Regions from separate parts of the Streptomyces sp. 7R007 genome, predicted to be linked through region 2. Evidence: predicted binding sites of a transcription regulator. Region 2 holds the regulator's gene; the other holds the start of a gene.
The links. Region 2 encodes HrcA, which represses chaperone genes, less so after heat shock. Its sites were predicted from a motif close to TTNGCACTCNGNNNNNCNGAGTGCNAA; they were not measured.
Positions count from the first base shown of each region.

Region 1: groL (chaperonin GroEL) is a predicted target of HrcA. The motif match lies at 2,364-2,390, and genes of this name have one in related genera.

Region 1 covers NZ_JBTWMV010000007.1:235,584-239,520, reverse strand. The annotation lists gene ACYF6T_RS12435 (maleylpyruvate isomerase family mycothiol-dependent enzyme) at 1-61, shown strand, start outside; gene ACYF6T_RS12430 (hypothetical protein) at 121-474, shown strand; gene groL (chaperonin GroEL) at 617-2,236, opposite strand; gene dnaK (molecular chaperone DnaK) at 2,495-3,937, opposite strand, start outside.
Region 2 covers NZ_JBTWMV010000114.1:2,935-6,871, forward strand. The annotation lists gene ACYF6T_RS44050 (DUF3097 domain-containing protein) at 85-891, opposite strand; gene ACYF6T_RS44055 (MBL fold metallo-hydrolase) at 923-1,654, opposite strand; gene hrcA (heat-inducible transcriptional repressor HrcA) at 1,808-2,824, shown strand; gene dnaJ (molecular chaperone DnaJ) at 2,825-3,937, shown strand, end outside.

The sequences.
Region 1 (3,937 bases), on a different contig from region 2:
CCTGGACACCCTGCGGGGCGCCGGCGCCGACCGGCTCAAGTCCGTACACGCACACCGCTGAGACGAGTCCGTACACGCACACCGCCGAGACATCCGCTCGCGCGAGAGACGGAGCACCTGATGCGTCGCACCATCGGCATGACCCTGTGCGCGGTTCTGGCCGTGCTCGACCTGGCCGGCCTCGTCGGCCTGTGGCAGCACTCCGGACCGCCGCCCGGCATCACCCTCACCGGCGCGGTCCTCGGCGCGGTGACCCTGGCCTGCTACCGGTCCGCCGGCCGGGGCGACGTCCGCGCCCTGCGGATCGTCGTCGGCTCGCGGGTGATCTCGGCTCTCCTCGGCCTCCCGGTGTTCTTCACCACGGACGCGCCCGGCTGGACCCGGATCGCCGTCGCGGTCCTCATCACCGGTACGGCCGTCGCCGTCACGATGCTGGCACCCACGGTCCGCCCGGCCCCGGCCCGGCAGCCCTGAAACCGGTAGCCGGCTCCAGGAGCCGGCGGACCACCGCTCACCTGACTGGCACTCCGGCACCAGCCCGACACCTGTCCGACGCCGCATCGGCACGGCCGCCCCTCCGCCTTCGCCGGGCCGAAGGGCGGCCGGAACCGACGGACTACAGCTCGGCGCCGGGTCCCGCGGGCGCCGCTTCCTTCTCCTCCGGCTTTTCGGCGATGACAGCCTCGGTGGTGAGGAACAGGGCGGCGATGGACGCGGCGTTCTGCAGCGCGGAGCGGGTCACCTTCGCCGGGTCGATGATGCCCGCGGCCAGCATGTCCACGTACTCTCCGGTCGCCGCGTTCAGGCCGTGGCCGACCGGCAGCGTACGGACCTTCTCCACCACGACGCCGCCCTCCAGGCCGGCGTTGCGGGCGATCTGCTGCAACGGGGCGGTCAGCGCACGGCGGACCATCTCCACACCGGTGCGCTCCTCCTCGTCCACCTCCAGCTTCTCGAACGCCTTCTCGGATGCCTGGAGCAGGGCCACGCCACCACCGGCGACGATGCCCTCCTCGACGGCCGCCTTGGCGTTGCGCACGGCGTCCTCGATGCGGTGCTTGCGCTCCTTGAGCTCCACCTCGGTGGCGGCACCGGCCTTGATGACCGCGACACCGCCGGCGAGCTTCGCCAGGCGCTCCTGCAGCTTCTCGCGGTCGTAGTCGGAGTCGCTGTTCTCGATCTCGGCGCGGATCTGCTTGACGCGTCCCTCGACGGCGCTGCCGTCCCCGGCGCCCTCGACGATGGTGGTGTCGTCCTTGGTGACGACCACCTTGCGGGCGCGGCCCAGCAGGTCCAGTCCGACGTTCTCCAGCTTCAGGCCCACTTCGTCGGAGACGACCGTGGCGCCGGTGAGGACCGCCATGTCCTGCAACATGGCCTTGCGGCGGTCGCCGAAGCCCGGGGCCTTGACGGCGACGGACTTGAAGGTGCCGCGGATCTTGTTGACGACCAGGGTGGCCAGGGCCTCGCCTTCCACGTCCTCGGCGATGATCAGCAGCGGCCTGCCCTCCTTCATCACCTGTTCCACCGGAGGCAGCAGGTCCTTGACCGCGCTCACCTTGGAGCCGACCAGCAGGATGTACGGGTCCTCCAGGACCGCTTCCATCCGTTCGGGGTCGGTGACGAAGTAGGGCGAGATGTAGCCCTTGTCGAAGCGCATGCCCTCGGTGAGCTCCAGCTCCAGACCGAAGGTGTTGGACTCCTCGACGGTGATGACGCCTTCCTTGCCGACCTTGTCCATGGCCTCGGCGATCAGTTCGCCGATCATCCGGTCGCCGCCCGCGGACACGGCGGCGGTGGAGGCGATCTCCTCCTTGGTCTCCAGCTCCTTGGCCTGTTCCAGCACGGCGGCGGAGACGGCCTCGACGGCCTTCTCGATGCCGCGCTTGAGGGCCATCGGGTTGGCGCCGGCGGCCACGTTGCGCAGGCCCTCCCGGACCAGGGCCTGGGCGAGAACGGTCGCGGTGGTCGTACCGTCACCGGCGACGTCGTCCGTCTTCTTGGCGACTTCCTTGACCAGCTCGGCGCCGATCTTCTCGTACGGGTCCTCCAGCTCGATCTCCTTGGCGATGGAGACACCGTCGTTGGTGATCGTGGGGGCGCCCCACTTCTTGTCCAGGACGACGTTGCGGCCCTTGGGGCCGAGCGTCACCTTCACGGCGTCCGCGAGCTGGTTCATGCCACGCTCCAGAGCGCGGCGCGCCTCCTCCTCGTAGGCGATGATCTTGGCAGTCATCGGTACAGCTTCCTCCGCAACGATCACTGAGTCGGCAGCGGCGGACCGGGGTGACGTCCGCGACGTTCACCCGCGCGACCGGATGCTCGGCCCACGACCGCACGAGCCCGTCACCCGATCCAGCCGTTTGGCACTCTCACTCGGAGAGTGCCAACTGTTCATGTAGCACCGCAGGACGCCCGTCGGCAAGCAGGCTCAGGCACGCGCTCCGTCTCGGGCGGCGCGGCACGGTCGGACGGTCCGCCAAGGGGGCCGTCGTCAGCCGGCCTGGGCCATGTCGTCGTCGACGATCTCGGCGTCCACCACCTCGTCCTCGGCCGCACCGCCGGTGGGCGACGCGCCGGCCGGGTCAGAGGACTGCTCGGCGCGCGACTTCTCGTACAGGGCCGCGCCGATCTTCTGCGCGGCCTGCGTGGTCCGGTCGATCGCCTGCCGGATCGCGGCCGTGTCCGCGCTCTCGTCCTTCAGCTTCTCCCTCAGCTCGGCCAGCGCCGCCTCCGTCTCGCTCCTGGCCTGCGCGGGGATGTCGCCGCTGTTCTCCCGCAGGAGCTTCTCGGTCTGGTAGACGAGCTGCTCGCCCTGGTTGCGGGCCTCGGCCGCCTCACGCCGCCGGCGGTCCTCCTCGGCGTGCTGCTCGGCCTCGCGGACCATGCGGTCGATGTCCTCCTTCGGCAGCGCCGAGCCGCCGGTGACGGTCATCTTCTGCTCCTTGCCGGTGCCGAGATCCTTGGCGGAGACGTGCATGATCCCGTTGGCGTCGATGTCGAAGGCGACCTCGATCTGCGGCACCCCGCGCGGCGCGGGGGCGATGCCCGTCAGCTCGAACATGCCGAGCTTCTTGTTGTACGCCGCCATCTCCCGCTCGCCCTGGTAGACCTGCACGGTCACGGACGGCTGGTTGTCGTCGGCGGTGGTGAAGATCTCCGAACGGCGCGTCGGGATCGTGGTGTTGCGCTCGATCAGCTTGGTCATGATGCCGCCCTTGGTCTCGATGCCCAGGGACAGCGGGGTGACGTCGAGCAGCAGGACGTCCTTGACCTCGCCCTTGAGGACACCGGCCTGCAGGCCGGCGCCCACGGCCACGACCTCGTCGGGATTGACGCCCTTGTGCGGGTCCTTGCCCGTCAGCTCCTTCACCAGCTCGGTCACCGCCGGCATGCGCGTGGACCCACCGACCAGCACGACATGGTCGATGTCGGACACCTCGATCCCGGCGTCCTTGACCGCGTTGTGGAACGGCGCCTTGCACCGCTCCAGCAGATCCGCGGTCACCTGCTGGAACTGGGCGCGCGTCAGCTTCTCGTCCAGGTGCAGCGGGCCCTCGGCGGAGGCGGTGATGTAGGGCAGGTTGATGGTCGTCTCACTGGACGAGGACAGCTCGATCTTGGCCTTCTCGGCGGCCTCGCGCAGCCGCTGCACGGCCATCTTGTCCTGGGACAGGTCCACGCCGTAGTGGTTCTTGAACTGCTTCACCAGGTGGTCGACGATCCGCTGGTCCCAGTCGTCACCGCCGAGGTGCGTGTCGCCGTTGGTGGCCTTGACCTCGATGACGCCCTCGCCCATCTCCAGCAGGGACACGTCGAAGGTGCCGCCGCCGAGGTCGAAGACGAGGACCGTCTGGTCGTTCTCCTTGTCCAGGCCGTACGCCAGCGCCGCCGCCGTCGGCTCGTTGATGATCCGCAGCACGTTCAGGCCGGCGAT
Region 2 (3,937 bases):
GCGTAGACGAGCTCATCGACGGATCACTTCCGCGACGGCGGAGAGCGGCCCACCGGTCCCGCCGGACCGACGGCCGCGGAGGCGTCAGGGCACGGTCACGTGGTCGATCAGGCGCTCGACACAGCCCAGCAGCTCCGGCTCCAGGTCCTTGTAGGAGTTCACCCGCTTCAGGATCGCCTGCCACACCGCCCCGGTGTTCTCCGGCGGCCAGCCCAGGGCCCGGCACACGCCCGTCTTCCAGTCCTGGCCGTGCGGGACGCGGGGCCATGCGTCGATGCCCAGGGACGACGGCTTCACCGCCTCCCAGATGTCGATGTAGGGGTGGCCGACGACCAGGGCGTGCTCGCTGGTCACCTCCTGGGCGATCCGCCACTCCTTGCTGCCCGGCACCAGGTGGTCCACCAGGACGCCGAGCCGGGCGTCCGGGCCGGGCGCGAAGTCCGCCACGACGGACGGCAGGTCGTCCACGCCCTCCAGGTACTCCACGACCACGCCCTCGACGCGCAGGTCGTCGCCCCACACCTTCTCCACCAGCTCGGCGTCGTGCCGGCCCTCGACGTAGATGCGCCCGGCGCGGGCCACGCGCGCGCGTGCGCCGGGCACGGCGACCGAGCCGGACGCCGTACGGGTGGGCCGTGCCGGAGCCGGTCCGGACGGCCGGACGAGGGTCACCGCCCGTCCCTCCAGCAGGAACCCGCGCGGCTGGAGCGGGAAGACCCGGTGCTTGCCGAAGCGGTCCTCCAGGGTCACCGTGCCCGCCTCGCAGCGGATCACCGCGCCGCAGAAACCGGTACCGGGCTCCTCGACCACCAGCCCGGGCTCCGCCGGCACCTCGGGGACGGGCCTGGGGTTCTTCCACGGCGGGGTCAGGTCGGCGGAGTACTGGCGCATTCGGATGACGATAGGAGAAGCGGGCGGGTGATCACGTAGACACGCCGAAACGTGCCGCGAGGGCGTCCCGCTGCGCCCGCACGAAGGCCGCGTCCACCACCGCTCCGTGACCGGGCACGTACAGCGCGTCCTCGCCGCCGAGGGCGAGGAGCCGGTCCAGGGCGGCGGGCCAGTGCGACGGCACGGCGTCCGGCCCCGCCTGCGGTTCCCCCGACTCCTCGACCAGGTCGCCGCAGAAGACCACCTCGGGCGGGCCCGGGACCAGCACGGCGAGATCGTGGGCGGTGTGCCCGGGACCCACGTTGGCCAGCAGGACCTGCCGGCCGCCGCCCAGGTCGAGCGTCCACTCGCCGCTGACGTGGTGGCGCGGCGGCACCAGCGCGTCCGCCGCCTCCTCGGCCAGCCGCGCGTCCAGCCCGTTGCGCTCGGCGTCCGCGCGCAGCTCCTCGCGCGCGTGCCGCCCGGTCAGCGCCGTCTCGACCCCGACCGCGCCGAACACCTCGGCGCCCGCGAAGGCCGCCGCTCCGAAGACGTGGTCGAAATGGGGGTGGGTGAGCGCGAGATGGGTCACACGGTGACCGGTGAGCTCCTCGGCCCGGGAGCGCAGCAGCGCCCCCTCCGCCAGGCTCGACCCGGCGTCCACCGCCAGCGCCGTCCCGTCCCCGACGACCAGCCCCGCCGTGCAGTCCCAGCCCGGCAGCCGGCACCGGCCGACCCCCGCCGCGACCCGTTGCCACCCCAGCTCTTCCCAAGTCACCGTCATACGGCGACGCTAGCCGTACGACCCGCTCCCGCAGGACCGACCTTGCCCACCGAGTACCCCACCGCCGTACACTGGGCCGGTGAACGCTGGCACTCGAAAGGACAGAGTGCCAGGCGAAGCGCCGAGGGGACGACTTCTGGAGGTGTGCGCGAGATGCTGAGTGAACGACGGCTCCAGGTACTGCGCGCCATCGTCCAGGACTACGTCGGCACCGAGGAGCCGGTGGGCTCCAAGGCCCTCACCGAGCGGCACAACCTGGGTGTGTCCCCGGCGACCGTGCGCAACGACATGGCGGCCCTGGAGGACGAGGGGTACATCGCCCAGCCGCACACCAGCGCCGGGCGCATCCCCACCGACAAGGGCTACCGGCTGTTCGTCGACAAGCTCGCCGGGGTCAAGCCGATGAGCGCGCCCGAGCGGCGCGCGATCCAGAACTTCCTGGACGGGGCCGTCGACCTCGACGACGTGGTGGCGCGGACCGTGCGGCTGCTGGCGCAGCTGACGCGGCAGGTGGCGGTCGTGCAGTACCCGTCGCTGACCCGCTCCACCGTCCGGCACGTGGAACTGCTCTCGCTCGCGCCCGCGCGGGTGATGCTGGTGCTGATCACGGACACCGGGCGGGTGGAACAGCGCATGGTGGACTGCCCGGCGCCGTTCGGCGAGGCCTCGCTCGCGGATCTGCGCGCGCGGCTCAACAGCCGGGTGGCGGGGCGGCGGTTCACGGACGTGCCGCGGCTCGTGGAGGACCTGCCGGAGGGTTTCGACGTCGAGGACCGGGGCACGGTCTCGACGGTGCTCTCCACCCTCCTGGAGACGCTCGTCGAGGAGAACGAGGAGCGGCTGATGATCGGCGGCACCGCCAACCTGACGCGCTTCGCACATGACTTCCCCCTGTCCATCCGGCCGGTGCTGGAGGCACTGGAGGAGCAGGTCGTGCTCCTCAAGTTGCTTGGCGAGGCGGGGGATTCGGGCGTCACCGTGCGTATCGGGCACGAGAACGCCTACGAGGGACTCAACTCCACGTCCGTGGTGTCGGTCGGCTACGGTTCGGGCGGCGAGGCAGTCGCCAAGCTCGGCGTGGTCGGACCGACCCGCATGGACTATCCGGGAACGATGGGAGCGGTACGCGCAGTGGCACGGTACGTCGGACAGATCCTGGCGGAGTCGTAAGTGGCCACGGACTACTACGCCGTTCTCGGCGTGCGCCGCGACGCGTCGCAGGAAGAGATCAAGAAGGCCTTCCGGCGGCTCGCGCGCGAGCTGCACCCGGACGTCAACCCCGATCCGAAGACCCAGGAGCGGTTCAAGGAGATCAACGCCGCTTACGAGGTGCTGTCGGACCCGCAGAAGAAGCAGGTCTACGACCTCGGCGGCGATCCGCTCTCGCAGTCCGGCGGGGCCGGCGCGGGCGGCTTCGGCGCGGGCGGCTTCGGGAACTTCTCGGACATCATGGACGCCTTCTTCGGTACGGCGTCCCAGCGCGGGCCGCGCTCGCGCACCCGGCGCGGCCAGGACGCGATGATCCGGCTGGAGGTCGAGCTCGACGAGGCGGCCTTCGGCACGACGAAGGACATCCAGGTCGACACGGCGATCGTCTGCACCACCTGCAACGGTGAGGGCGCGGCGCCGGGCACGTCCGCGCAGACGTGTGACATGTGCCGCGGCCGGGGTGAGGTCTCCCAGGTCACCCGGTCCTTCCTCGGCCAGGTCATGACGTCCCGTCCCTGCCCCCAGTGCCAGGGCTTCGGTACGGTCGTGCCGTCCCCGTGCCCCGAGTGCGCGGGCGACGGCCGGGTGCGCTCCCGGCGCACGCTCACCGTGAAGATCCCGGCGGGCGTCGACAACGGCACGCGCATCCAGCTCGCCGGTGAGGGCGAGGTCGGTCCGGGCGGCGGTCCGGCCGGTGACCTGTACGTGGAGATCCACGAGCTGCCGCACCCGATGTTCCAGCGCCGCGGTGACGACCTGCACTGCACGGTCACCCTGCCGATGACGGCGGCGGCCCTCGGCACGAAGGTTCCGCTGGAGACGCTGGACGGCCTGGAGGAGGTCGACATCCGGCCCGGCACACAGTCCGGCCAGTCGATCCCGCTGCACAGCCGCGGCGTCACCCACCTGCGCGGCGGAGGCCGGGGCGACCTCGTCGTCCACGTCGAGGTCCAGACCCCGACCAAGCTGGACCCCGAACAGGAACGCCTCCTGCGAGAACTGGCGAAACTACGCGGCGAGGAACGCCCCCAGGGCCAGTTCCAGCCGGGCCAGCAAGGGCTGTTCTCGCGCCTG